Regions from separate parts of the Methylobacterium sp. WL19 genome, predicted to be linked through region 1. Evidence: predicted binding sites of a transcription regulator. Region 1 holds the regulator's gene; the other holds the start of a gene.
What was found. Region 1 encodes HrcA, which represses chaperone genes, less so after heat shock. Its sites were predicted from a motif close to GTTAGCACTCNCNNNNNGNGAGTGCTAAC; they were not measured.
Positions count from the first base shown of each region.

Region 2: groES (co-chaperone GroES) is a predicted target of HrcA. The motif match lies at 6,134-6,162, and genes of this name have one in related genera.

Region 1 is NZ_VRVC01000024.1:22,841-37,220, forward strand. Features, by position in the region: gene FV220_RS07115 (transglutaminase family protein) at 1-839, opposite strand, end outside; gene FV220_RS07120 (response regulator) at 1,061-1,591, opposite strand; gene FV220_RS07125 (transglycosylase SLT domain-containing protein) at 1,880-3,025, opposite strand; tRNA gene FV220_RS07130 (tRNA-His) at 3,343-3,419, opposite strand; gene FV220_RS07135 (chloride channel protein) at 3,655-5,487, shown strand; gene FV220_RS07140 (MFS family transporter) at 5,581-6,942, opposite strand; gene FV220_RS26470 (hypothetical protein) at 7,332-7,769, shown strand; gene FV220_RS26475 (DUF1236 domain-containing protein) at 7,766-8,143, shown strand; gene hrcA (heat-inducible transcriptional repressor HrcA) at 8,555-9,652, opposite strand; gene FV220_RS07155 (glutaminase) at 9,866-10,795, shown strand; gene FV220_RS07160 (WYL domain-containing protein) at 10,825-11,529, opposite strand; gene FV220_RS07165 (glutathione S-transferase family protein) at 11,605-12,207, shown strand; gene FV220_RS07170 (glutamine synthetase beta-grasp domain-containing protein) at 12,395-13,435, opposite strand; gene FV220_RS07175 (hypothetical protein) at 13,926-14,246, shown strand; gene rph (ribonuclease PH) at 14,371-14,380, shown strand, end outside.
Region 2 is NZ_VRVC01000052.1:9,237-23,616, reverse strand. Features, by position in the region: gene FV220_RS12220 (MBL fold metallo-hydrolase) at 1-514, shown strand, start outside; gene FV220_RS12215 (heterodisulfide reductase-related iron-sulfur binding cluster) at 606-1,991, opposite strand; gene FV220_RS12210 (FAD-binding protein) at 2,188-3,375, opposite strand; gene FV220_RS12205 (polysaccharide biosynthesis C-terminal domain-containing protein) at 3,464-4,912, opposite strand; gene FV220_RS12200 (magnesium transporter CorA family protein) at 5,015-6,016, opposite strand; gene groES (co-chaperone GroES) at 6,231-6,518, shown strand; gene groL (chaperonin GroEL) at 6,613-8,256, shown strand; gene FV220_RS12185 (hypothetical protein) at 8,731-9,456, opposite strand; gene FV220_RS12180 (hypothetical protein) at 9,746-10,075, shown strand; gene FV220_RS12175 (ABC transporter ATP-binding protein/permease) at 10,212-12,323, shown strand; gene FV220_RS12170 (LrgB family protein) at 12,336-13,052, opposite strand; gene FV220_RS12165 (CidA/LrgA family protein) at 13,049-13,444, opposite strand; gene FV220_RS12160 (TerB family tellurite resistance protein) at 13,514-13,981, opposite strand; tRNA gene FV220_RS12155 (tRNA-Thr) at 14,184-14,259, shown strand.

The DNA.
Region 1 (14,380 bases):
CCGAGATCGTCCGCGGGAAACCCGAAGAAGGAGCCGTGCAACGGCACCGCCTGGCGCGGGTCGCGCGCGACGGCGACGCGGATGAGGTCGCGGTTGCCGACGATGCCGTTGGTGGGGTCGAACTCGATCCAGCCCGCGCCCGGCAGGTAGACCTGGACCCAGGCATGGGTCGAGCCGCCGCCCACATGGCGGTTGCGGTCCCCGCGCGGGTTGTAGAGGTAGCCGGAGACGAAGCGGGCGGCCATTCCGAGAGCGCGCACGGCCTCGATCATCAGCACCGCGAAATCGCGGCAGCTTCCGCGCTTGAGGCGCAGGGTGGTGACGGGATCCTGAACGCCTTTTTCCGAGCGGGCGAGATAAGCGAAATTGCGTCGGACATGGCGCGTCATGTCGGCCAGCAATTCCTGCGTGCCGACGCGGCCGGCGGGCGGGACGAAGCTGCGCGCCCAGGCATCGACCTCGTTCTTCGGGTCGCGATGCTCGCGCTCGATGGAACGGCTGAGATCGGGCATGTCGTCGGCGCCGTAGCCGAAGGGGTAGAAGGCCGCATGCGGCGCGATGGGGAATTCCGGCGCCAGTTCAGGCGTGTGGTCGAGGGTGATCGAGCAATCGAAGATGAGGGACGAGGCCCGCCCCTGAAAGGTGGCCACCGCGACGCAATTGCCGAACACGTCGTGAAGCCAGCGCAGGGACGAGGGCTCCGGCGTGATCTTCAACGTCGCGGCGAGCAAGCGCTGGTCGTAGCTGTCGCGAGGCCGGAACATGATTCGATGCTCGCCCAACCCGACGGGCTGGCGGTAGCGGTACGTGGTGATGTGTCGGACGGACAGTATCGGCACGTTGACGGGCTCCGCGGCACCGGTCGGTACCACTCTCTTGGATCGACGCAATGCAAGAGGTGCGCCCAACTCCGTGGCGGAGCAGGATTCCGCTGCCACGCCTGCGCAGCATTGTCCTGGATATCATCGCCGGGGCAATGGTCGGCGAGCCTGCTCGACAGGGATGTTTTTGGATGAAGGACCGTGCGGCCCGAGTCGATGTCTCGGTGCGCAGCCGTCGATCAGGGTACGGCCGGCGGAGGATTGCTCGTGGCGTGCTCGGCCTCCACCAGAACGTCCTGCGGTCGCCAGGGTTTAGGGATGAACACCACTCTCTCGGGTAACGCATCCGGTCGCGGGGCGCGCCGGCCGGAGGTGACGACCATGCGGGCCGTGGGCCACAGCATGGCCACGGCCCGTGCGAGCTGCAGGCCGTCCATGACACCGGAGAGCTGGATATCGGCAAAGACGAGAGCGACGTCCCCACCCCGATCCCGCATCACGGCGAGCGCCTCTTCCGCCGAGCTGCAGCCGATCGTGTCGAGTTCGGTCTCATCGAGAAGGGCGACCGCCAGACCTTGCGTCGACGCGTCGTCTTCCACCACCAAAGCGAGGCGACCGGACTTGCGCACCGGTGCGGAGACGACGGGCTCCGGCTCGGCCGCAGCGTCCGGCGAAGGTACCTGACGAACGAGGGCGGCCAGATTCTCGGGGATGCCCTCGGCGATCAGGTCGTCATAGAAGGAAGCGAGCGCTTCGCCGATCTGATCCAGAGCGAGGCTGGGCGCGAGCGTATCGTGACCGGCGCGCTTGGCGGGAGCGGCCTTGAACGGCGTGGGGGACCGATCCTTCAACGGGCCTTTTGGATCGAGCACGTCATCCCTCCGACTTTCGTAATCCGCCCCCGCACGACATGCGCGACTGCAAGCTCAACGTCGGGAGTTCGGCGTCAGTTGCCCCAATGGACAACAAGAGGGGCCGGCATGCGGCGAACGCGGCCGCAAGGCGCGTGATCCGTGCCGGCGACGGACAGCATGAAGATGGAAATCGGTGTCGTGCGCCTACTCGGCCGACGCGTCGGCATAGGCCATCACGCCCGAAAGCGAGCGGACATCGCGGTAGCGGGCGCCGCGGGTGCTCATCATGGTCTCGAACTTCTCGTGAACCTCGGCCACCGACAGGCTTGCGGCCTTGCGACGACCGCGCTGCGCCGCGAAGAAGATGGTGCGGTTGGCGCGTGCCGGGCCGGGCAGCATCTGTGCCGCGGCGGATTTCGGCTTGTCGACCACGCTGGCGAGGAATTCCTCGGCATCGTCCGGCCCGAGGAAGTGCGCGAGGTAGACCTCGCCGAGGGTGAGTTCGCGGCCGATGCGCAGGGAGATTCGCGCCGCGTCGCGCTTGAGCATCTCGCCCGCCATCAGGGCGGCGAGGTAGGGATCGCGCCGCAATTCGAGGATGCGGGTCCGCTCGGCGGCATCGGCGACGCTCGGCTTGCCATTGTCGCCGGAGACCACGAGGGCCGCTTCCTGCGTCAGCCCGTATTTCGGTCCGAAATCGCGCACGACGCCGAGCCAGGTCCGCTCGATGAACTGGAACAGACCGGTGGCCGAGGAGGTCTTGGCCTGCACTTCGGTGATGAAGCTCGATTCCTTGTCGGCCACCGCCATCAGCAGGACAGGGTCGGTCTGGACGGCCTGGGCCGCACGGACGATCTTCTGAACGAGGTGGCGCCGGATCTTCATCGGCCCGAATTCGAGGATGTCGTTCGGGTCGCCGACGGCGCTTTCGGTGAGCAGATAATCGTAAGACACCCGGTCGACCGCATTGGAGCCGATCTCGGTGTCGAGGTCGTGTACGGCAGCGAAGGCCGAGGACGCCGTGAGCACGGTGGGCGCCGCATCGAGGACCGCCGGTACCGACGATTGAATCCTGGGCTTGGGCATCGACGGCTCGGTCATCGCCTGAGCCGACTGCACCACGGCGCCAAAGCCGCTCGTGCCCGTGCCGTTGAGGACGACGGCGCTGAGGCCGCCGGCGACCAGCATCATCGCGATAACGGAGCGCGTGAGCGCGGGGCGGCTGCCATGATCGCGGCCGACGCGATTCTTGAGGGTCAGAGCATCGGACGATGTCGCAACGTCACCGCCAGCGCCGAAGCGGCGCGAGGGAGGGGAAATCCGTGATGATCCGACCTTCTGAACCCGCATCTGATCGACTCGTCTCCGTGTGGTGGCGCACATCGGCATTTACGAGGACAGTTGTGGCGACAAAACGGCTAGGCTTGTGCTCATCCCGTGGCGTCGATGGCCGCTTTGAGGCAGCTTGGCCGTAAGTCGAGGCAACGGCCGCGCTATCGCGCGCTCGATCGGACCCGCTCCGTGTCCATCGGACACTTACGGCATCGCCGATTCCAGACTTTCGATGGAGGGATGGCGTCTCGGCCGTCGGACCTCATGGAAGTCCGTGACGCGAACCCGTGCCCGATGCCTTGCCGGGCGTCGTCATACGCGCCCGGAAGGTCGAATGGTACCACTGCCCCGGCTCGAACGGGGGACCTCTTGATCCACAATCAAGCGCTCTAACCAACTGAGCTACAGCGGCACTCGGGCTGCGATGTATCCCGAGGCCGCGGGCATTTCAAGCGCCTGCGGCGCAGGGAATGCAGAATGGGGAAAACTCATTGTCGCGCGCAGGCGGGCTCGCACCGGAAACCGGTCGACGCCTCCGGCCTTTGCCCCCTAAGGTGGCGGCTGTTTCCCACCCCTTTCGTCTCACTCTTTCCCAGCGGTCGATGAAGCCAAGAAGCGTGCCGCGCCGTGGATTTCCCGCCGGCCAGATGCTGGTTCACGTGCCCGGCCGATTGCGCGCCCTGGTGCGCGGCAGCGAGTTCGGCCTCGTGATCCTGGCCGCCTGCGTTGGAACCATCGCCGGGATCGCCGTCTCGGCCATGAGCCTCACGACTCAGGGCCTGCGGGAAATCCTCTATCGCCTGCCGCACGGCGCGCGCCTCAGCGCATCGACGGATGTGGATCCGCTCCTCATCCTGTTCGGCCCGGCCATCGGCGGCTTGGCTATCGGCCTCATCGCTTTCGGGCTCGCGCGCTGTCGCGGCGGCCCGCAACGGCCCATCGTCGATCCCATCGAGGCCAATGCCCTGCATGGGGGGCGGCTCTCGGTGAAGGGGTCCGTCGCCGTGGCGGCCCAGAACGTGATTTCGAACGGCAGCGGTGCCTCGGTCGGCCTCGAGGCCGGCTTCACCCAGATCTGCGCCAGCCTCGCCTCCCGTCTCGGCGTCGCCTTCGAAATGCGCCGCTCCGATCTACGGACCCTGGTGGGCTGCGGGTCGGCCGCTGCCATCGCGGCCGCCTTCGGCGCGCCGCTCACGGGGGCGTTCTATGCGTTCGAACTCATCATCGGCACCTATTCCATTGCCACACTGACACCGGTCGTGGTGGCGGCCCTGTGCGGCAGCCTCGTGGCCAAGGCGCTGGTGACGCAAAGCCCCCTCGTCAGCGCCAATGGGTTCGAGGCCCTGACGACCCGGGCGATTACGGGAATCGACACCCTGCCGAGCCTCGCCCTCGGTCTTGCCTGCGCCGGGCTCGGCATCCTGATCATGCGCGGCGTCACCCTGGTGGAGCAGGGGGTGCGGGCGACCGGTCTGCCGTCCTTCCTCGCGCCGGCCCTCGGCGGTCTCTGCGTCGGCGCCCTGGCTCTCGCGGTCTCGCCGCAGATTCTCTCCGGCGGTCATGGCGCGCTCCATCTCCACCTCGATGTCGACATGCCCGCCATGGGGATCGGTGCCCTGGCGCTGCTGTTCGTGGCCAAAGCTTCGGCCTCGGCGATCTCCATCGGATCGGGCTTTCGCGGCGGGCTGTTCTTCGCTTCCCTCTTCCTCGGCGCCCTTGCGGGGAAACTCTTCGCCGCGTTGGTGGCGGAGACGATCCCCGGCCTGTCAGGCCTTCACGGATTGTCCGGTCTGGAGAGCCTCACAATGTTCGGCCTCACGCCGCTCGCCTATGCGGTGATCGGCATGAGCGCGCTAGCGGTGGCCGTCATCGGCGGCCCGCTGACGATGACGTTCCTCGCCCTCGAACTCACCGGCAGCTTTCCCATAACCGGCCTCGTCCTCGTGGCCGTGATCGCCTCGTCGATGACCGTGCGGAAGACCTTCGGCTATTCCTTCGCCACCTGGCGCTTCCACCTTCGCGGCGAAAGCATCCGCAGCGCGCACGATATCGGCTGGATCCGGTCGCTCACCGTGGGGGCGTTGATGCGCCGCGAGGTCGAAACCACACCGGTCGACATGACGCTGCGGGATTTCCTGAAAGCCCATCCCCTCGGCTCGCCCTCGCGCGTGGTGCTGGTCGACGGGGAAGGGCGCTATGCGGGGATCGTGCTGGTGCCCGAGGCCCATGCCCTCGCTACCGTCGATGGCGAGGCCGCTCTCGCCGAGGCCATGCGTTATGCCGACGTGTTCCTCACTGCCGACATGAACGCCAAGCAGGCGGCCACTGCCTTCGATGGAGCCGAGAGCGAGGCGTTGGCGGTGGTGGACGATCTGGCCTCGCGCCGGGTGGTCGGCCTGCTCACCGAGAGCCACACGCTGAAGCGCTACACCGAGGAACTCGACCGGCAGAGGCGGGCGATCATGGGCGAGTCTGGATAAGCACAGGACGCTTCGCGATTTTCTGTGCCGGACCCGGGAGCTGGTTTCGCCATCGCCCCATCCGCCCGGGAAGGGCGGATGGGATTGGTCGTTTCAGGCCGGCACCACCCGGCGCGACTTGCGCATCAGCGCCTCTTCCACGGTGCCGTCGCCGTCGAGATAGCCGTGACGCTTGGGGTTCGGCATGATCAGCGAGCCGATGAAGGCGATGGCGAGCATCGCCGTGACGTACCAGAAGAAGCTGCTCTCAGAGCCGATCTGCTTCAGATACAGGGCCACCATCTCCGCCGTGCCACCGAAGATGGAGTTCGCGACCGCGTAGGAGAGGCCGACGCCGAGCGCGCGGACCTGGGTCGGGAACAGTTCGGCTTTCACGATGCCGCTGATGCCGGTGTAGAAACTGATCACCGTGAGGCCGATCATGATCAGGCCGAACGAGAGGTACGGGTTGGTCGTGGCGCCGATGGCGGTCATCAGCGGCACCACCATCAACGTGCCGAGCCCGCTATAGAGAAGCATGTTGGTCTTGCGGCCGATCCGGTCCGACAACCAGCCGAAGAAGGGCTGGATCACCATGTAGACCAGAAGCGCCGCCGTGGAGATCTGCGAGGCAGTGATCTTGTCGATATGCGCCGTGTTGAAGAGATACTTCGGCATGTAGGTGGTGAAGGTGTAGAAGCTCAGGGAGCCGCCGGCGGTGTAGGCGAGCACCACGCAGAACGCCCGCCAATGCTTGAAGAGGGCGGCGAAGGTGCCGGATTCCTTCGAGGCCATGTCCTCTTTCGTGGCGGTTTCCGCGAGCGACGAGCGCAGGAACAGGGCGACCACAGCCGCCATCGCGCCGATCAAGAACGGGATGCGCCAGCCCCAGGCGGTGAGTTGCTGGGCGGTGAGGACGCTCTGCAGGATGATCAGCACCAGCGAGGCGAGGAGCTGGCCGCCGATCAGGGTGACGTACTGGAACGAGGCGAAGAACCCGCGCTGACCCTTCAGGGCGACCTCGCTCATGTAGGTCGCGCTGGTGCCGTACTCGCCGCCCACGGACAGGCCCTGGATCATGCGCGCGAGCAGCAGCAGGGCGGGAGCCCAGTGCCCGACGCTGGCATAGGTCGGCAACACGGCGATCATCAGCGATCCGCCGCACATCATCAGCACCGAGATCATCATCGAGGTCTTGCGGCCGAGACGGTCGGCGATGCGGCCGAACAACCAGCCGCCGATGGGGCGCATGAAGAACCCCACGGCGAACACGGCCGCGGATTTCAGGAGCTGGCTGGTATCGTCACCCTCTGGGAAGAAAACCGGCGCGAAGTAGAGGGCGAAGAAGGCGTAGCAATAAAAATCGAACCACTCGACCAGGTTGCCCGACGACGAGCCGACGATGGCGAAGATGCGGCGACGGCGATCTTCCGGATCGTCGGGCCGCGAAGGATCGATCGCGATAGCATCGGACATGTGGACTCCCAGACTTCGAGCAGGACCTTCGGAGTAGGTCTCTTGGGCGGCGACGTTAAGCACCGGTCCAAGATTCACAAGGGCTTAAGCGCGGCTTTTCTACAGCGCGCTTGAAATGTCAGCCGTTCTTCGCGCCGGGACGGTTGGCTGTTCAGAGCCAAAGGATAGGCGAGCGCGCCCGTCCAATGAAAGGCGCATCATTCAAGCTTGAGCGTAGCGGTCTCCATGATGAGAGGCGTCATGTTACAAAAATGAGGAACGGTTTTGCCGGTCTTTCTGTTTCGGCTTCGCATCGGCGCCTGTCGGCGTCTGAGTTCCACATGAGAATGGACTGATCGACATGAGCAAGATCTTGCGGAGTACGATGACGGCTGCCGTTCTGGTCGTCGGTGCGGCGACTGCTTTCGCCCAAGGTGGGCCTGGAGCCGGCGGTGGAGGCGGTGCGGGCGGCGGCGCGGCAGGAGCCGGTGCGCCGGGTGGTGGCGGCGCGGGTGGTGCGGGATCGGCCGGTGGCGCCGGAATGCGTGGCGGCGGTGGCGCCGGAGCGGAACGTGGTGGAGCGGCAGGCGGTTCGGAGCGTGGCGGTTCTCCGGGGGAACGTGGTGGTCCGGCGGGCGAGCGCGGCGGAGCGGCCGGGATGGAACGGGGCGGTAGCGACCGGAATGGCCGCATGGAGCAGGGTGAACGCCCGGGTGCCGGCGGAAGGACGGACGCCGGCCGGCCAGATCGTGACGGCAAGGCCGATCGTGACGGCAAGGCTGAACGCGATGATAAGCCGGACCGGGGCGAGCGCATGGAGCGAGGCGGCAAGGCCGATCGCGACATGAAGGACGGCAAGGCGGACCGTGGCGAGCGGATGGATCGCGAGAAGGGTGATCGCGGTGACAGGGGCGGGCGTGGAGATCGAGGCGGACGAGGCGACAGTGGCGCCGTGCGTGGAGCCTATGGCCGGCTTGGTGCTCCGCAGCGGACGGAGTTTCGCCAGAACGTGCTGCGTCGCGGCATTCCACGCCTCGCCGCCGGTGCCTTCGCCCTGACGGTGGGGACCGCCATTGCTCGCAATTACACCCTTTACGACCTCCCGCCGGATATCGTTCGGATCGTGCCGGAATACGAAGACTACCGCTACGTCCTCGTCGATGATGACATCGTCATCGTCGATCCCGATACCTACGAAATCGTGGACGTCATTCGCGGCTGATCTCGGATCGGCGGTTTCCCCGAGAGGGGAGCCGCCGCAGGGCGAAGCATCTTCCTTTGTCGTCCGTAGCCGCGATGCCGGCCATAGCGATGCTGGTGCTCAACAGCCGCGACGTGATGATGCGAAAGTAAGTCCAGAGGCTCCGGATCGGTTGTCATCACCGATCCGGAGCCTCTACGTCTCAGCTTTTCCACCGATCTGTCGCTCGCTGCGAAAGGCATATCCGTAGCCAGCGAAGGTCTGTGATCCTATTTTGTCGTCTTCGTCTCTCGGTTCGTGGTTTCCGCCGCCGGCACCGCTTGGTCGTTCGGGCCTTCGGCGTGTCACAGGTTCTCAAAGGCAGAAACGGGGGGCGCCTTCGCGCGGCCCACTCGGCTCGGGCGGGCCGGCCCTCACGGTGCCTGGTTTCCCTCAGCGGCCGCCTCGATCCAGCATCCGCGAGACCACCCTGGCGGTGTAATCCACCATCGGAACGATCCGTGCGTAGTTGAGCCTGGTCGGACCGATCACGCCGACGACACCGACGATCTTCTGCGAACCGTCCCGGAACGGCGCCGCGATCATCGATGAGCCCGAGAGCGAGAACAGCTTGTTCTCCGAGCCGATGAAGATGCGGACGCCCTCGCCGCCCTCGGCGCGGGAGAGGAGTTCGATGACGTCCTTCTGCGTCTCGAGATCGTTGAACAGCAGGCGGATCCGTTCGAGATCCTCCACCGCGCGCAGGTCGTCGAGCAGGTTCGCCTGGCCGCGTACGATCAGTTGGCGTGCCTCTGACGGCCCGACCGTGGTGGCGAGACCGGCATCGACCAGCCGCTCGGTGATGACGTCGAGTTCGCGCTTCATCGCCTCGCGGCCAGCCTCGATTTCCGCTCTCAAGCCTCCGAGGGTCCGCCCCTGCAAGCGGGCATTGAGGTAGTTCGAGGCCTCCTGCAGGGCGCCCGCCGGAAGACCGGGCGGCAGGTCGAGGAGGCGGTTCTCCACCGAGCCGTCATCGGAGACGAGGACGACGAGGGCGCGGGCGGGATCGAGCCTGACGAACTCGATGTGCTTGAGATGGACGTTGCTCTTGGTGGTGACGACAACGCCCGCCCCCCGCGAAATGCCCGACAGCATCGACGAGGCTTCGGCGAGGGCGCTCTCGAAGGTGTGGCCCGAGGCGGCGGCGCGCATCTGCGCCTCGATCCGCTCCTGCTCCTCGCGGCCGACATCGCCGATCTCCAACATGGCGTCGACGAAGAAGCGCAGGCCGAGTTCCGTCGGCAGGCGCCCGGCGGAGGTGTGGGGCGCGAAGATGAGCCCGGAATGCTCCAGATCCGCCATGACGTTTCGGATCGAGGCCGGGGACAAGGCCATCGGCAGGATCCGCGCGAGGTTGCGCGACCCCACCGGTTCGCCCGTCGTGAGATAGCTCTCGACGATCTGCCGGAAGATCTCACGTGTCCGCTCATTCAGGGCCGAGAGGGCCTGAAGTTGCTGCGAGGACGAATAGGGATGCGCGCGTTCGGTCACTGGGTGTTTCCTGACCGCCGATTGTGTCCGGCCCGGAGCCCGGGCACAACCTTTACCGGTGAGGCATAGCCGCCCTGTGGTCTGCTAATCCGTTTGCCGCCCGAACGGAACGGCCTTTGCGTTGCGTCGCCGCCCTCGCGAGCCTGCTCGCCGTGGCCGGCGGGTCTGGTTGACGGACCCGCAGCTCCCGTCCGTTCGGAGGAACACGCCGCCGTGCCCGACCTCGACACCGTCGTCAAAGAGATCGCCGAGGAGATGGCGGACAGGCCGGACCGGGGGGAGGTCGCCACATACATACCGGAACTCGCCCGGGTCGACCCGAAGGCGTTCGGTCTCGTCGTCATCGATGCGGACGGTCACGTGGCGGCGGGAGGCGACAGCGACACGCCGTTCTCGATCCAGAGCATCTCGAAGGTTTTCACCCTCACCCTGGCACTCGGCATGGCCGGCGACCGTCTCTGGCGCCGGGTGGGACGCGAGCCCTCGGGCAGCCCCTTCAACTCCATCGTCCAGCTGGAGCGCGAGCGCGGCATTCCGCGCAATCCCTTCATCAATGCCGGCGCCATCGCGGTCACCGACGTGATCCTGTCGGGCCATCAGCCGAGGGAGGCCCTGGGCGAGATCCTGCGTTTCATGCAGTTCCTGGCGCAGGATCCCACGATCATCATCGACGAGGCGGTGGCGGCCTCGGAGCTGCGCACGGGCTTTCGCAACATCGCGCTCGCCAACTACATGAAATCCTTCGGCGTTCTCGACAATCCGGTGGATTTTACCCTCGGCGTCTATTTTCACCACTGCGCCATCGCCATGTCATGCCGGCAGCTCGCCAACGCCACCCGTTTCCTGGCGCATTCCGGGCGCAACCCGCTGACCGGTTATTCCGTGGTCTCGGCTGAGCGAGCCCGGCGTATCAATGCGGTGATGCTCACCTGCGGTCACTACGACGGCTCGGGTGAGTTCGCGTATCGGGTCGGCCTGCCGGGCAAGAGCGGAGTCGGCGGCGGGATCATCGCCGTGGCACCGGAAAAGGCTTCGATCGCGGTCTGGTCGCCGGGCCTCGACGCATCCGGCAATTCCCATCTTGGCCGGATCGCCCTGGAACAGCTGACCAAGCGCCTCGGCTGGTCGATCTTCGGCGCTTGATCGCGCTCGCCCGGGCGCCTTTCCGGTCCTCAGCTCTCCGGCGCGTCCGCGGCCTTTCTCTTCAACACAGCGAGGTAGTCCCGCAGGAGCCCCACGCGTTTCGGCCGGAAGCTTGCGCCCGCGAGTTCGGCAGCGGCGATCCGGTCCACTCTGAACATCCGGTGCGCCTCGCGCAGACAGCACCAAGTGAGGACCACCAGCTTGCGGTCGAGATAGACGATCGCAAGCGGCCCGATCGTTCGTTCCGTGATCCGCGCCTCACCGTCCGCGTAGCGGATCGTCACCGCCTCTTCGCGCCAGCACCCTTCGCGGATCACCGCCGTGGCGGGGGAGGGGGCGAAGCGCTCCTCGGAGCGCCGGACCTGCGAGACCGCGTGGAGCAGGTGCTGTTGGCCGGTATCGGGGAGGGTCGCCGCCACCTTGGCGAGCACTGCGGCGGCGGCCCTCGCCAGCGCCGGATCCCCCATGTGCCGGACCTCGGACAAGCCGAGCACCAGCGCTTCGATCTCGATTCGATCGAAGATCTGCGGCGGCAGAGCCCCGTCCTCGATCAGTCGGTAGCCGTAGCCGCGCTCACCCTCGATATGGGCGCCGGCTGCGCGAAGGCTATCGATGTCGCGGTAGAGCGAGCGGAGGGAGACGCCCGTCTCCTCCGCCAGCCGGGCCGCCGTCACCGGCGCAGGCAGCATGCGCAGAGCCTGAAGCAGTCGGAAGAGGCGGTCCGTGCGAGCCAAAGTTCAACTGACGCAGAGTGGCAGTAGCGCTCGCTTAAAAGCATCGGTGTCGACCCCGCCAACACGAGTACCCCGATGCTGACCCTCTTTCATTCGCCCAAAAGCCGCTCGACCCGCATCATCGCGTTGCTGCACGAGCTCGGCGCCCTCGACGAGGTGTCGGTGGAAATCGTCGCCATCGCGCGCCAGGACGGCTCCGGCCAGTGCGATCCCAGCAATCCCCATCCCGAGGGAAAGGTGCCGCTCCTCGTTCATGACGGCGTAACGATCTGGGAGAGCAGCGCGATCATGCTCTACCTCGCCGACCTCTACCCGAAAGCTGGCCTGACTATCCCGCCGGGTCATCCGCAGCGGGGGGCCTATCTCAGCTGGTTCGCGTGGTATTCGGGTGTGGTCGAGCCGGTCATGCTGCTGGAAGCGATCGGGCTCACGCATCCCGCCATCGCTTCGACTTTTCGCGGGAGTGTGGAGGTGCGACAGCGGCTCGCTGCAGCACTCGCCAAGGGGCCCTATCTCTTCGGCGAGCGCTTCACGGCGGCGGACCTACTGCTTCACTCGCCTTATGCCTGGTTCGGCAAACCGGGCGATCCGGTCCTCGATGCGTGGGTCGAGCGCTGCATGGCCCGTCCTGGGGCGGCTTTCGCCACGGAGTTCGACCTCCTACACCCACTGAAATGAGCGGTCTCAGCAGGGCACTCCATCTCAGCATGGGTGAAGCGCGGCGGTTCTGAGCTAATGCCTCGACTATCGTCCGCGCAGCGTCGATATCGGGCATTGTGCCTAAAAAAAAGTCATTCGGCTCATGAAGCAGTCATGGAGAATGAAAATCGCCACGGCGCCGAGCAGCGCCGTGGCGGATGTCGTGTCAGGCTGCTGCCTTCGCTTCCTCGGAAGTCGGAACCGAGGCGACGGTCTTCAGGATCTGCGAAGCGATCTGGTAGGGGTCCCCCTGGCTGTTAGGACGGCGGTCTTCCAGATAGCCCTTGTACTCATTGTTGACGAAGCTATGCGGCACGCGGATCGAGGCGCCGCGATCGGCGATGCCGTAGCTGAACTGGTCGATCGCCGCAGTCTCGTGCTTGCCGGTCAGACGCATGTGGTTGTCCGGGCCGTAGACGGCGATGTGGTCGTCCAGGTTCTCCTTGAACGCCGCCATGAGCGCCTCGAAATAGGCTTTGCCGCCCACCGTGCGGAGGTGCTCCGTCGAGAAGTTGGCGTGCATGCCCGAGCCGTTCCAATCGGTCGCACCGAGTGGCTTGCAATGGTATTCAATGTCGATCTCATACTTTTCGCACAGGCGCTGCAGGATGTAGCGGGCGACCCACATCTCGTCGGCGGCCTTCTTGGAGCCCTTGCCGAAGATCTGGAACTCCCACTGGCCCTTCGCCACCTCGGCGTTGATGCCCTCGTGGTTGATGCCGGCGTCCAGGCACAGGTCCAGGTGCTCTTCGACGATCTTGCGGGCGATTGAGCCGACTTCCTTGTAGCCGACGCCGCAGTAATACGGGCCCTGGGGGGCCGGGTAGCCGCTGGCGGGGAAGCCGAGCGGACGACCGTCCTTGTAGAAGAAATACTCCTGCTCGAAGCCGAACCAGGCGCCGTCGTCGTCGAGGATCGTGGCGCGCTTGTTGGAGGCATGCGGCGTCACGCCGTCCGGCATCATCACTTCGCACATCACCAGCACGCCGTTCTTGCGTGTGCTGTCGGGGAAGTGGCGCACGGGCTTGAGCATGCAGTCGGAGCTGCCGCCCTCGGCCTGCATCGTCGAGCTGCCGTCGAAGCCCCAAAGCGGAAGCTGCTCGAGGGTCGGGAAGCCGTCGAATTCCTTGATCTGGGTCTTGCCACGCAGGTTCGGCACCGGCGTGTATCCGTCGAGCCATAGATACTCGAGCTTATATTTCGTCATTTCGAGCCTCTCGTCCCTCAAGCGATCCGACGGCCGGGTCTCCCCCTCACATCGTTCGCGGCCGTTCGTAGCCGGAATCGCCGCTAGCATAACGTGTGCCAGCCATGGTCGTGGGGCGAGGTGCCATCGACGGCGGGATCCGGCCGCAACGAGGCGGACCCTTTACTCACATGGATAGAGAATCCTTCTCGCGGGAATGTTTCTGCCTACCGTGTAGGCACCCCTAAATGGGCATCCGGGAAGTGCTCGAGCGAATGCTCATATTCTGTTCGCCATCGTTGCCTTGCCCATTTGCTTAGCAAGCGACGACGCAGCGTGGTCGTGTGGCTAGGAACATTGTCCGGTGGAAGCGCGCCTTCTGCTTAATCCCTAAACAAAAAATATAAATTCGGAGCAGCGCATGCTGCCTTTCCAGGCGAGCACGCGTTCCATCGCATCCGCACCAATACGGTCGGCGATACGAGTAACTCACGGAACGGAGTCCGTCCTGATGAAGAACCCAACCCTGTCCGCCATGGCGAAGACCCTCGCCATCGTGGTCGCCCTGGTGGGCGCGATGATCCTCGGTACTCCGCGCGGCGCCCAAGCCGCACCGATGGCGGTGTCCAGCGAAGTCGCCGGCTCGGTCAACGTGGCCGCCACGCAGGTCCAGTACGGTGGTGGTCACTGGCGCCATCACGGCCGGCATCATCGCCGTCACTTCGGTCACCATCGCGGTCGCCACTTCGGCCATCACTACGGCCGTCGCTTCGGCCACCACCACCATCACCGCCGTTTCGGTCATCATCATCGTCGCCACTACCGCTACTGAGGCGTGAGTTGGGGGCGCGTCCCCGTGGGCGCGCTCCTCTCCATTCTGGCCGCGCTTGCCGGTGGACAAACCGGGGCTTAAGAGCCCGGACGATCAATCCGGAACTCGACCAAGGAGAGTGCCCATGCGGCCCT
Region 2 (14,380 bases), on a different contig from region 1:
GGACGGCGGTGTTCCGCAATTTCCCAACGCGGCCTACGTCGTGGGAGAGGCGGAATACCGCTTCTGGACCGCGGAGGAGCGCCTGTCGGCGCCGGCGGACAGCAACACCTACCGATCGGCAGCGGTGGTGCGCAGCCACCTCGTCCCGCTGCGCGAACGCATCCGCTTCGTCGGACCCGGCGACACGGTCGCGCCCGGCATCGACGTGGTGGCCGCCTTCGGGCACACGCCGGGGCACCTTGCCTTCCATTGCGAGAGCGAGGGGCAACGGATGCTCGTGTGGGGCGATTGCGCCCATCATGAGGTGGCATCCCTGATTCACCCCGAATGGCACGCGTTGTTCGATCTCGACAAGGATCAGGGCATCGCGACCCGTCGGGCGATCTACGCGATGGCCGCCACCGAAAGGCTGCTGGTGGCGGGCTATCACACGGCGTTCCCGTCGCTCGGCCATGTCGAAGCGCGAGGAACGGGCTATCGCTGGATTCCGGTGAGCGAGTCCGGAACTCCCTGACCCCCCTCTTCCCGTCCGCTGCCGATCCGACCCGTCGACAGGACATGCGCAGGTCTAGGTGAAATGCGGAGGTGTAGGCGCCACTTCGGGCCTACTCCGCCGCCTCCAGCACCCGCGTCCCGCCCAATCCCTCGAGCACCGCCGGCTTCGGCCCGCCCGTCGCCCAATCCAGCAGTTCCACCGTGTGCACGATGGGGATGCGCGTGCCGTTCCCGATCTGCGTGGCGCAGCCGATATTGCCGGTGGCGATGAGATCGGGGCGCATGCGCTCGATATTGGCCACCTTCCGGTCGCGCAGGCGCCCGGCGATCTCCGGCTGGAGGATGTTGTAGGTGCCGGCCGAGCCGCAGCAGATATGGCCCTCGGGCACGTCCTTCACGGTGAAGCCGGCCTTCTTGAGCAGGTTCTTCGGCTCGGTGCGGATGCCCTGGCCGTGCTGCATCGAACAGGCGGAATGGTAGGCGACCACGAGGTCGCTCTCGAACAGGGGCGGCATCAGGCCGAGGCTGGCGACGTATTCGGTGACGTCCTTGGCGAGGGCCGAGACCCGCGCCGCCTTGTCCGCATAGGCCGGGTCGTCGCGGAACATGAAGCCGTAATCCTTGATCGTCGTGCCGCAGCCCGAGGCCGTGACGATGATCGCGTCGAGGCCGTCGCCGTCCATCTCGGCGATCCAGGCATCGATGGTGCGCTTGGCCTGGGCGTGGGAGGTCTCGGACTTGCCCATATGGTGGGTGAGCGCGCCGCAGCACCCCTCCCCCTTCGCCTGGACCACCTCGACGCCGTGGCGGGTGAGAAGCCGGACCGCCGCCTCGTTGAAATCCGGCCGCAACACGCTCTGGGCGCAGCCGCGCAGGAGGGCGACCCGTCCGGCGCGGGCGGGCGCGGCCTCGCCCTGGAGCAGGGCGCTGGCTTCCCGCGCGCGGTTGTCGGCGGGGAAGGTGCCGGGCCGGTCGTTGACGGTGCGGTTGGGCAGGAGCGCGGGGGCGAGGTCGAGCATCGCCGCGAGACGGTTGCCGACACGGGGCAACTGCGCGACGAGGGGCCGGAACGGCGAGCCGATCTTGGCGGCCAGGAGCGCCAGGCGGAAGCGGTTCGGATAGGGCAGCACGAAGGCGAGCACGCTGCGCAGGAGCCTGTCGCTCAATGGCCGGCGATAGGTCTCCTCGATATGCGTGCGGGCGTGATCCACGAGGTGCATGTAATGCACGCCGGACGGACAGGTCGTCATGCAGGACAGGCAGGACAGGCAGCGGTCGACATGCTTGACCACCTCCGGTGTCGCCGGCTTGCCGCCCTCCAGCATGTCCTTGATCAGGTAGATGCGACCGCGCGGGGAATCGAGTTCGTCGCCGAGGAGGAGATAGGTCGGGCAGGTGGCGGTGCAGAACCCGCAATGCACGCAGGTCCGCAGGATCTTCTCGGACGCCGCCATCGCCGGCTCGGCAAGCTGCGTCAGGCTGAAATTGGTCTGCACGGCGTTTCCTCGGGGTCCCGATACGTCAGCCCGCCCGGCGATCTTCCGCCGCCCGGCGCTGTTTCCCGCAGCTTAGAGGGAATTCGGGCGGAAGCCGAGGCTTGGAACGGCTCTAAGCGGCAGCCTGCCGCACCCCGACGACGCGGATGGCGCAGACCGTCGAAAGCGCTCCCCACGAGCGCTCGCCGCGGGACGTTCAGATCCCCGCATACATCCGGCCGGGGTTGAACACCCCCTTTGGATCGTGGGCCGCCTTGATCCCGGCCGTCATCCGCAGCAGGGGATCGGACAGGGGCTCGAAGACGGCGGTGGCCGCGCGGACCGCGTCCGGCGCCCGCACCAGGGTGGCGTGGCCTCCGGTGGAGCGCAGGACGTTGCGGATGGTCTCGGCGCCGGCATCGCCCTCGGAAGAAGTGGCGAGCCAGACGAGGCCGCCGCCCCAATCGTAGAACCAGCGCGCCTGGCGCTGCGCCGCGATGGCGGCGGTGACGGCGGGTCCTTTGGTCGGCGCGGTCGAGATCCGCCACACGGCGGCCGCGCGCGGTTCCGTCAGCGGGATCACGTCGCGGATCGCGGCCCACAGGACGGCGCCGATCCCGTCCTCGATGATCTCCGGCTCGCCGAAGCGCCGCAGGAGCTTGCGCAACTCGCCGAGGCGATAATCGAGGGAGTCCGAAAAGCCCTCCAGGCGCATCAGGGTGCGGGGGCTCGGCCCGTCGAGGCCGCTCGGCAGGTGAGCGGCGCCGGTGAGTTCGAACGGCGATCCGAGGGCGGCGCTGAGGGCCGCCACCGCCGTGGCGTCGTCCAGGCCGGAAAAGGCCAGGGTCGCCGTCCGTTCCTGCACCGGCAGCACCTTGAAGGTCACCTCGGTGAGGAGGCCGAGGGTGCCCCATGAGCCGGCCATGAGCTTGACGAGGTCGAGGCCGGTGACGTTCTTCATCACCCGCCCGCCGGACTTGATGGCCTCGCCGCGCCCGTTGACGAAGCGGACGCCGATCAGGCTGTCGCGGGCCGCGCCCGCATTGATCCGGCGCGGTCCCGCATTGTTGGTGGCCGCCACCGCGCCGAAGGTGGGCTCGCCGCCCGAGCCCATCAGGATGCGGTGGTCCATCGGCTCGAAGGGCAGCATCTGGCCGCGTTCCGCCAGCAGGGCCTGCACCTGCGCGAGGGGAGTGCCGGCGCGGGCGGCGACCACCATCTCGGCCGGTTCGTAGAGGGTGACGCCGGAGAGTTTCAGGGAGGAGAGGGTCGATTCGTCCTGCGCAGGGCGGCCGATGGCGGCCTTGGTGCCCCCGCCAACGAGGCGCATCGGCTCGGCGCGGCCGGCCGCATCGGCGACGATGGCTTGCGCCTCGCCTTCGTCCTGAGGCTCGTATGTCCGCATCGTTTCCCGCCCGTTGTGATGCTCGCCGGCATCCTTTGCCGAACCATATGCGGGAAGCGGTGCCCCCCTTTCAAGCGGCGCTCCTGTCTCAGGCGGTCGGGGTGACGGTGCGCTGCCGCAGATACGCGGCGGCGAGGCTGCGCAGGCCGGCGATGTCGAACAGCGCCACGAGCAGGACGTAGACCAGCACGCCGAGGGGCAGGGAGATGGCGAGGGCCATGGCCGGGTCCATGTGCCGGAACGGCGCGAGGCAGGCCATCATCGCCAGGGTGGCGGTGCAGGCGGCAAAGACGTCCCACCAGTCGATGCGCAGGCGCTGCGGTCCGGCAAGAGCGCGGACCGCCAGCCACAGGGTCGAGGCGACGAGGCCGGCGCTCTGCGCCATGGCGATGCCGGGCGCCCCGAAATGCGTGGGCAGGACGAGCAGGCAGACGGCGTTCACGGCGAGGCCGACGATGGCGGCGGCGATGACCGGCACCGTCTTGCGGCGGATCTGGAAGATCGGGTTGAGGCCGAAATTGAGCAGCGTGCCGCAGAGCAGGCCGGGAATGAGGATCAGTGCGTAGAGGGCGAAGGGTCCGCGATACGCCTCCGGCACGATGAGCCCCTGGATCGCCGGAAGCACGGCCCAGAGCCCGCCGGCGCAGGGCACCATCAGGGCCACCACGATGCCCGCGTTGCGGCCGATCTGGGCTTCGGCCGCCACGTGGCCCTCGTGCTCGTCCACCCGCACGGCGAGCTGGAACAGGATGAGGTCGAGGGCCGTGCCGATCATGCTGAGGCTGCGGGTGGCGACATCGGCGGCCAGGGCGAAATACCCGGCCTCCGCCAGTCCGAACCACATGGCGATGGCGCTGCGGTTGAGGAACGGCGTGATCTGGTAGATCGCGTTCGCGGCGATGAGCGGCAGCCCGTAGGCGCGAAACAGCCGCCAGGTCTCGCCCATGCGCACGCGGACGATGGGCACCTTCGGATCGAGCAGGGGCCTGCGCAGCACGAGGACGGGCAGGAACTGGCTGAGCCCGCAGGCGACGAGCACCCAGACCGGCTGGGGAAACAGCCAGGCCGCCCCCGCCATGAGCAGGAAGGCGAGGCCGTTCTTGACGATGGTCAGCTTCAGGTAGAGGCCGCCGTCGAAGCGTGCCCGCGTCAGGGCCGCGTGATAATCGAACAGGCCGATGCCGAAGGCGGCCAGCCCCGCCCCCGCCGCGATGGCGAAGCGCCCCTGCACATCCATCTCCACCGTCGCGCCGACCACCGCGCACAGGGCGGAGGCGACCAGCAGGACGAGGGCGAGGACGGCGTAGGCGCGGTCGAGCCCATGACGGATCCAGGGTTCCTCCTGCCGGACGCGGTTGGAATAGAACCGGGTGGCCGAGAGCCGAAGCCATTCGAAGACGAGGGTGTTGAGGACCACGGCGCCCGTGGTCGCGAGGCCGAACAGGCCGAAATCCGCCGGCCCCATCAGCTTGGCGAGGAGCAGGCCGAGGCAGAAATTGAGCCCGGCATTCAGGATGAAGGCGGCGATCACGGCCATGCGGTCGACTCTGGTCGCCGGAGGCCCGGCTCTGCTCCCGATCCTTGCGCGCCGGCCCGAAAAGAATTCCCTAAATCCCGAGCCGGCCGGGCCGCCCCCGCGTCAGAACCAGCCGCGCAGCTTGAAGAAGACGACCGGGATGATCGCGCTGATGACGATCAGCGACAGACCATAGGGATAGCCGTAGACCCAGTCGAGTTCCGGCATGTGCTTGAAGTTCATGCCGTACATGGAGGCGATGAGGGTCGGCGGAACGCCCACCACCGAGACCACGGTGAGCACGCGGAAGGTGTTGTTCTGCTCGATGTTGATGAGGCCCAGGGTGGCGTCGAGGAGGAACTGCACGTTCTCCGAAAGCCGGATCTCGAACTCGTCGAGGGAGGCGATATCCCGCCGCAGGGTCTCGAAGCGCGGCATCTCCGTAGCGCCGAGGAGGTGCTCGCACTCACCGGCGACGAACGGGAGGATGCGCTCGAGGCCGAGCAGGCTCGAGCGGATCTTGCCGAGCGCCTTGCCCCGCCGGCCGACGCTGCGGAGGATGCGGCGCAGCGCGAGATCGCGGCGGCGCGGGGTCTTGCCGGAATCGCCGGCGACACCCCCTGCCCTCACGTCGAAATCGAAGATCCGGGTGGAGAGCGCGTCGAGATCGGCGCCCATCTCCTCCAGGGCGTCGGCGAGGCTGTCCACCAGCTCCTCCACCAGGAGCAGGAAGATCTCGGTGCCGGTCTGGCAATCGCCGTCGCCGTCGCCGATGCGCTTCTTGACCTCCTCGAAGGCGCGCAGCTCGTTGAACCTGACCGTGATGAGCCGGTCCCGGGTCAGGACGAAGCCGAGCGGGGTCAGCTGCGAATCCACCTTGTCGAAGGTGATCATCGGGGTGGAGAGCGAGAGCCCGTTCTTGAGCCGCCGCAGCCGGCTGGAATTCTCGACCTCGCTCAGGGCTTTTCGCGAGGGGACGCGCAAGCCTGTGGCGGCCTCGATATGCTCCGCTTCCTCGGTGCTCGGATCGTTCAGATCGATCCAGATCGCGTGGCTCGGCACGCCGCCGCCATTGGCTGCGCCGGAATGCTCGACCGCGCCCTGCGGTCCCTGAAGACTGATCATGGGGTGATTGTCATCCGTCTGTCAGCGACCGGAGAGCAGAACATGCTGCGCAAACGCGGCATGACGCGTCGTCCGCGTCTTGACTCGCAAGGGGCTTGAGCCTACCTCCGCCCTTGCTTTGGCACTCTTCGCTCGGGAGTGCTAACAGCCTGGGTTGGGCGAGCCCTTCGGCCGCATCAACGCCATCCATGAATTTGAAGCAAGAGGGCAGCTCATGAAGTTCCGTCCGCTGCACGACCGTGTCGTCGTCCGCCGTATCGAAGGCGAAGAGAAGACCAAGGGGGGCATCATCATCCCCGATACCGCCAAGGAGAAGCCGCAAGAGGGCGAGATCGTCGCCGTCGGCCCTGGCGCCCGTGACGAGGCCGGCCGGGTGAACCCGCTCGACGTCAAGGCCGGTGACCGCGTCCTGTTCGGCAAGTGGTCCGGCACCGAAGTCAAGATCGACGGTCAGGACCTCCTGATCATGAAGGAATCCGACATCATGGGCGTCGTCGCCTAAAGCGACCCGGCTCTCTTCCTTCTTCCCATCCAAGCCCTTCGAGCGCGCACTTCGATGAGCGCCTCAGGGCTTCGAACCTCATGAGGATTTGAACATGGCAGCGAAAGAAGTACGCTTCGGCTCCGATGCCCGCGAGAAGATGCTCCGCGGCGTCGACATTCTCGCCGATGCAGTGAAGGTCACGCTCGGCCCCAAGGGTCGCAACGTCGTCATCGAGAAGAGCTTCGGCGCTCCGCGCATCACCAAGGACGGCGTCACCGTCGCCAAGGAGATCGAGCTCTCCGACAAGTTCGAGAATATGGGCGCCCAGATGGTGCGCGAAGTGGCCTCGAAGACCAACGACATCGCGGGCGACGGCACCACCACCGCCACCGTCCTGGCCCAGGCCATCGTCCGTGAAGGCGCCAAGTACGTCGCCGCCGGCATGAACCCGATGGACCTGAAGCGCGGCATCGACCTCGCCACCACCGCCGCCGTGAAGGACATCACGAGCCGCGCCAAGAAGGTCGCCTCGTCCGAGGAAGTCGCCCAGGTCGGCACCATCTCGGCCAATGGCGACAAGGAAATCGGCGAGATGATCGCCCATGCCATGCAGAAGGTCGGCAACGAGGGTGTCATCACCGTCGAGGAGGCCAAGACCGCCGAGACCGAGCTTGACGTCGTCGAGGGCATGCAGTTCGACCGCGGCTACCTCTCCCCGTACTTCATCACGAACGCGGAGAAGATGGTCGCCGAGCTCGAGGACCCCTACATCCTCATCCACGAGAAGAAGCTCTCGTCGCTCCAGGCGATGCTGCCGGTTCTCGAGGCCGTGGTGCAGACCGGCAAGCCGCTCGTCATCATCGCCGAGGACATCGAGGGTGAGGCTCTCGCCACGCTCGTCGTGAACAAGCTGCGCGGTGGCCTCAAGGTCGCTGCCGTCAAGGCTCCGGGCTTCGGCGATCGCCGCAAGGCCATGCTCGAGGACATCGCGATCCTGACCCAGGGTCAGATGATCGCCGAGGACCTCGGCATCAAGCTCGAGAACGTCACCCTCCCGATGCTCGGCCGCGCCAAGCGCATCCGCATCGAGAAGGAGACCACCACGATCATCGACGGTCTCGGCGAGAAGGCGGACATCGAAGCCCGCGTCGGCCAGATCAAGGCGCAGATCGAGGAGACCACCTCGGACTACGACCGTGAGAAGCTCCAGGAGCGCCTGGCCAAGCTCGCCGGCGGCGTCGCGGTCATCCGCGTCGGCGGCGCGACCGAGGTCGAGGTCAAGGAGAAGAAGGACCGCGTCGACGACGCGCTCAACGCCACCCGCGCTGCGGTGGAAGAGGGTATCGTCCCCGGCGGCGGCACCGCTCTCCTGCGTGCCCGTGAGGCCGTCCGCGCTCTCCAGAGCGACAATCCGGACGTCCAGGCCGGCATCAAGATCGTGCTGAAGGCTCTCGAGGCCCCGATCCGCCAGATCGCCGCCAACTCGGGCGTCGAAGGCTCGATCGTGGTCGGCAAGATCACCGACAACACCTCTTCGATCACCTACGGCTTCAACGCCCAGACCGAAGAGTATGTCGACATGATCCAGGCCGGCATCGTCGACCCGGCCAAGGTCGTGCGCACCGCTCTGCAGGACGCTTCCTCCATCGCCGGCCTCCTCGTCACCACCGAGGCCATGATCGCCGATGCTCCCAAGAAGGACGGCGGCGCTCCCCAGATGCCGGGCGGCGGCGGCATGGGCGGCATGGACTTCTAAGAAGTCCACGCTCTCCATCGGAACGGATGCTCTCGCGGTTTTGGCCGCGAGGGCGGAAAGGGTCGTCGCAAGACGGCCCTTTTTTCGTTGTGGGCGGGACATGTCGAGTGTCCGCGATCGGGCTACTGGATTTTCATACAGCTACGTTGTCGAAGCAGACCGCGTCCCTCTCCCCCTTGTGGGGAGAGGTTAGGAGTGGGGGTGGCTCCGCCAGCCTCCGCAGCAACAGGAGGGTCGCCCGACCACCCCCACCTCCAACTCCTCCCCACAAGGGGTAGGAGGGCCGCGCATCCCACGACATATGCGAATGCCGTCGCCTTCCAGAAGACGGAGTCCGTCGCGCCTCATCTCGAACCCTCTTGGGTAGAGGGGACACCTGTTGAGCGGATCCGCAGATCAATCAGCCCCAATCGGGGGCGGGCAGCGCTCCATGCTCGTGCGGCGGAGATGTTTTATCCACGATCCCGCCCGCGCCTATCCCGCGCGGCGCCGGCACCGGACGTAGGAGGCGTCGCCCTTGGCGCTCGACCATGTCAGGCGGTTGCCGTCGACCAGAAGCTTCACCTGGGACGACCAGCGCCGGCCGCCATCGCTGCAGGAGGCCGACACGCTCCAGCTCGCGCCGATGCGCCGCCCGTCGCGGAAGGTGCACACCGTGTTGCCGGCCCGAGCCCCGCTTTCGGTGATCCGCGCCGGAATGTATCCCCGCCGCCGCGCGCCGCGGCCGCACGCGGATTCGTTGGGTCCCCAAAGACCGACATAGGCTGCCGGCTCGACCGGGGGCGACGCGGCCGTGACCACGTCGGCACGGAGTGCCACTTCGGGATCCTGCCGCAAGGCGGCGGACCGGATGCCGGGCTGGACCGTTGGGGCGACCACGGCATCCCGGCCCGACGGACCGGACCCGACACCCACATCGGACCAGGGAGCGCTGCCACGGGGCGAGCGCGCCCCACCCGCCCGATCCTCGAACGGACCGGGTTCGTTGAAGGCCGTCTGGATCGTGTCGATCTCCGGGCGCGCCGGCGGGTCGTCGGTCAGCAGAACGGTGCTGTAGCCGAGGAGCACGCCCCAGCCCATGGCGAGCGAGACGGGAAGCACCAGGGCGCGGCTCGACCTGACGGAGCCGTTCGCTACGGCCGGCGACGGCGCTCCCTCGTCGCTCCCCCTCGCATCCCTCTCTTCGACGCCCGCGGTCATCGTCGTCTCCCGTAAGGCTCCCCCTGGGGTAGAGCCGATCTCACAGCGGCGGCCGCTTCACCGCTCGGCGACTTGAACAGCCTCCGCCCCCCTTCGACAACCGGACCCTTATGCACTCATGAAGCCGGCTTTGGTCAGGACAGGCCTGTGGCTATTCTGTCCCGGCGCCATCGATAGCGGTGGATAGACTCCGCGAATAGGGCGAGCAAACGGCAAGCCCTTCCCGTCCCTCACCAAAACTGCCATGCTCAAGCTTGTGAGAAACAAGTCAGTTATCCGTGCCATCGTGATGAGACGCTTCGCCTTCGCCGTCTGCGTCACCATCGCAGTCCCGGCCGGTGCTCAAGCACCCACCTCCACCATGCGGATGGCCTGCGCGGATGCGATGGCGCTCGTGAAGCGGGACGGGTCGGCGGTCCTGTCATGGCCGGCGGGCAAGCCGGAGAAGCCAAGCAGGATTGAGCCGCCGGGCCGGACCGAGCGCTTCGTCAGCGACCGGAGCCAGTGTGGGATGACGGAGATCGCCGAACTCCGCTTCGTGCCCACCCGCGACAATCTGGAATGCCCGGTCGGCTACCGATGTCGCGAACCGGATTACGGCGATTGGGATTGGCCCTGATCCGATCTGACGCATCCGGCGGCGCCTTCCCCCGCCACGATCTCGCCACGACCGGCCGTCACTGCCGCCGTCACGGTCCGGTCCCGATCCGGCGGGCGAAGTCGCCTATTTGAATCATCCACTTGAGGAGACGCGCGTGGCCGTACTCAGGACAGGCCTCGGCCTGCAGGCCGCCATTACGGCGCTCTTCGCACTCGTACTTCTGATCCTGCCTGGCACCGCAACGCCACTCTACGTCAGCCTCAGCGGCTTTGCGATGGCGGTGATCCTCCTCGCCTCCGCCAAGCTGTCCGATTACCTGAAGGTGTTCGTATCGGTTTACGGCTTCGGCTACCTGTTCCTGGCCGGAGCCAAACAACTCGCGGCCTCGGGCCTCCTGCCGGAGACGCTGGCGGCTCTGCTGCCACCGGCCTTCGCGGCCACGGGCGCGGTGGTCTTCGCCGGCATCGTGTTCGGAATCTCCCATCTCGAACCGATCCGCGCGATCACCCGCATCGCCGACCCATTCTTCGCCGCACGCGAGGCGCCGAACCGGGAAATCCGGCCGTTTCACTTTTTCGGCAGCACCGAAGGTCGAGTGGCGCGACGTCTCGTGGCGCTCTCCATCTTCATCACCTTCGCCCAGGTCGCGCTTCAGCTGCGCCTGAACTTCTGGTACCGCGACCTCTTCAACGCGCTGCAGGAATATAACGCCGACGCGTTTTGGTATCAGCTCGTCTGGATCTTCGTGCCCCTGGCGACGATCTGGGTCATCATCGGCATGTTCGACACCTTCGTCGATGCCTCGCTCCACATCCGCTGGCGCACCTGGCTGGCTCGCAGCCTCTACAGCCGCTGGCTCGATGGCGGCACGCATTACCGGATCCCCTTCACGGACGAGCCGGCCGATAACCCGGATCAGCGCATCCAGAGCGACGTCAACCTCTTCATCCAGCAGACGACGAGCCTGTCGATCCGGCTCCTGTCGCAGGCCGCCACCCTGGTCTCGTTCATGGTCATCCTCTGGGGCCTGTCGCGGGATTTCGTCCTTCCCTTCACCGACACGGTGGTGCCAGGGTTCCTCGTCTGGCTGGTCATCGTCTACGCCGTGGTCGGAACATGGTTGACCCATCTCATCGGCCGTCCGCTCATCGGTCTCGATTTCCGGCAAGAAAAGGTCGAAGCCGATTTCCGCTTCTCGCTCGCGCGGAACCGGATCTATTCCGAGCAGATCGCCCTGTTGCGCGGCGAGCGGTCGGAGACCGTGCGCCTGCGCGAACTCTTCCATGAGATCATCGGAAACTACCTCGCCATCATCTACCGGCGGATCAAGATCGGCAGCTTCACCCTGTCGTACAACCAGATCAGCGTGGTGTTTCCCTACATCCTCGCCGCTCCGTCCTATTTCCTGAAGAAGATCACCCTCGGCCAGTTCCAGCAGACGGCGAACGCCTTCAGCAGCGTCCAGGGTTCGCTGTCCTTCTTCATCGATTCCTACACCACCATCGCGTCGTACCGCGCCAATACCAACCGCCTGACCTCGTTCAAGCGGGCGATGACCAAGGCGGAGGCCCTGTCCGGCGCGGGATACGGCCTCGTCCAGGGTACTGGGACCGGCCCGAACGTCACCGCCTCCGGCCTGACCCTCGCCCTGCCCGATGGCCGCGAAATCGTCACCGCCGGCTCGTTCACCCTCGGCAAGGGCGGGGCGACCCTGCTCACCGGTCCGTCGGGCTCCGGCAAGTCGACCCTGTTCCGCGCGATCGCCGGCATCTGGCCGTTCGGTAAGGGCCGGGTCGACGTGCCGGAAGGCCAGTCCGCCCTGGTCCTGCCGCAGCGGCCCTACATCCCGCTCGGGACCCTGCGCGGTGCCGTGGTCTATCCCAGCACCACCGACCAGTTCTCCGACGCAGCGATCCGCGAGGCGCTGATCGCCGCGCAGCTGCCGCAACTCGCCGACCGTCTCGACGAGGTCGATGCCTGGGATCAGCGGCTCTCCGGCGGCGAGCAGCAGCGCCTGGCCATCGCCCGCGCCGTGCTGGCAAAGCCCGCCTGGCTCTTCCTCGACGAATCCACCGCCGCCCTCGACGAGCCGAGCGAGGCCGGCATCTACCGGATGCTGCGCGAGCGCCTGCCGGGGACGACGATCGTCTCCATCGGCCATCGCTCGACCCTGCATGCCCTCCACGACACGCGCATCGACATGAAGCCGGGCCAGGATGGACGCTTCACGCCGACGGAACTCTCCGGAGCCGAGGTCGCCAAGTAAAAGTAAGCAGCCTCAGCGCAGGAACGTCACCGCGAGCGGCGCCAGGATCGCGGTGATGAGGGCGTTGAGGCCAAGCGCGATGCCGGCGAAGGCGCCGGCCACCTCGTTCACCTGGAACGCCCTCGCCGTGCCGACGCCATGGGCGGCCAGACCCGCCGCGAAGCCGCGCGCGCGCATGTCCTCGATGCGGAGCAGGTTCATGAGCGGAGTGACTAAGATGCCGCCGGTCATGCCGGTCAGCATCACCAGCACCGCCGCCAGGGTCGGATCGCCGCCGAGATTCTGGGCGATGCCCATGGCGACGCCGGTCGTCACCGATTTCGGCACCGAGGCGACGATGACGTCGTGCGGGATACCGAAGGCGGTTCCGAGAGTCGTCGCCGAGATCAGCGCCACCACCGAGCCGACGAGGAGGGCCGCCAGCATCGGCGCCAGCGAGCGAAGCACCGTCGCGCGGTATTCGTAGAGCGGGATCGCCAGGGCCACGGTCGCCGGCCCCAGCAGGAAGTGGACGAACTGCGCGCCCTCGAAATAGGTGGGATAGGGCGTCCCCGTCAGCTTCAGCACGCAGGCCATCAGGATGATGGCGACCACCACGGGATTGGCGAGGGGATGCCGGTTCGTCGCCGTGGCGACGCGGTCGGCCACGGCGTAGACCATGAGCGTGACGGTCAGCCACAGCAGGGGCGTGCGCGAGAGATAGACCCAGAGGGCGAAATCGCCGGTCATGGCCGCTCCCCCGGTGCGACCCAGCGCTTGACGGCCACGAAGGTGAGCGCCGTCGCCGTCAGGGTCGCCAGCGTCGAGACGACGACCACGCAGGCGAGGGCCAGGCCATGGGCTTCGAGCACGTCGAGCCGGCCGACGATCCCGGCGCCGGCCGGGATGAACATCAGCGAGAGATGGGCGAGCAGCCCTTTTCCCGAGCGCTCCAGGGTGCCGTCCACGAGGGGCGCGGCGAGGATGCGGGCGGCCTGGCCGCGCCAACGGTCCCGGACCACCATGAAGAGAAGGAGGAGCGCCATCCCGATGACGGGGCCGGGCACCGGAAGGGCCGCTCCCCGTGCCAGCGCTTCACCGACGAGCTGAGCCAGCAGGATCAGCGTCAAACTGACGATCATCGCGCCACGATCCTCCCGCCACGCCCGATATGGCCCGCCGATCCCGGAGATCGCGCCTGCAAGGCCGCCCTACGATACCGCTTCGGTCTCGGGGCCGGCGCGCGCGAGGCGGATCGCCGTGTCGTCGAACCGCAGCAGGCGCCCGAGCCGCCAGACCAGCGCTTCCTCGAATTCATGAACGGTGCCATCGGCACCGGCCACGGACCAGGCCATCGACAGCAGCCGCGCCCGCTCGGACTCGCCGAATTCATGGCCCATCATTTCGACCAGCAGCGCCATGTCGCGGGTCTGCGAATCGACACTGGCCGCCCGGGCGATGAGCGCCTCGGCCTGCTCGCGGTTGCCGGCGTAGCGCCCTTCCACGAGGCGGCACAGCCGCTCCGATTCGGCCCCGTCGAGGACGCCGTCCACCCGCGCCACATGGACGAGAAGGGCGATGGCCGCCAGACGCTCGTCGACGGCCTCCGCCTCCTCCGGGCTCGCGGAGAGGCCGAACGCGTCGGCGGCATAGGCACGCAGGCGGGCGATGAGGGACATGGCGGTTCCTGACAGACGCCGCGAGCCTTCGAAGCCGCGCCGCCCCACGTCAAGGCGGCACGGACGGTCGCGGGACCGGGAGCCGGCCTGCGTGGCACAGTTGCATCAGGAAGACGTCGCCGAGCGCCTTGCCATCGGCCGATCGGACGGCTATGACCCCGCAACGATCCGACGCGCCACGCAGCGTCACACCACGGATCTTGCCGCAATAGCTCAGCTGGTAGAGCACCTCATTCGTAATGAGGGGGTCGGGGGTTCGAATCCCTCTTGCGGCACCAAGACTTAGCTCACTTCCTGCTTACCGGCCAGCGCCTCCGGTAAGCGCATGGTAAGCACCACACGAAAATCGACATCGGTAAGCAGCGGGCACGGAATTTCCGTTATGCCGCGTGCGGCATC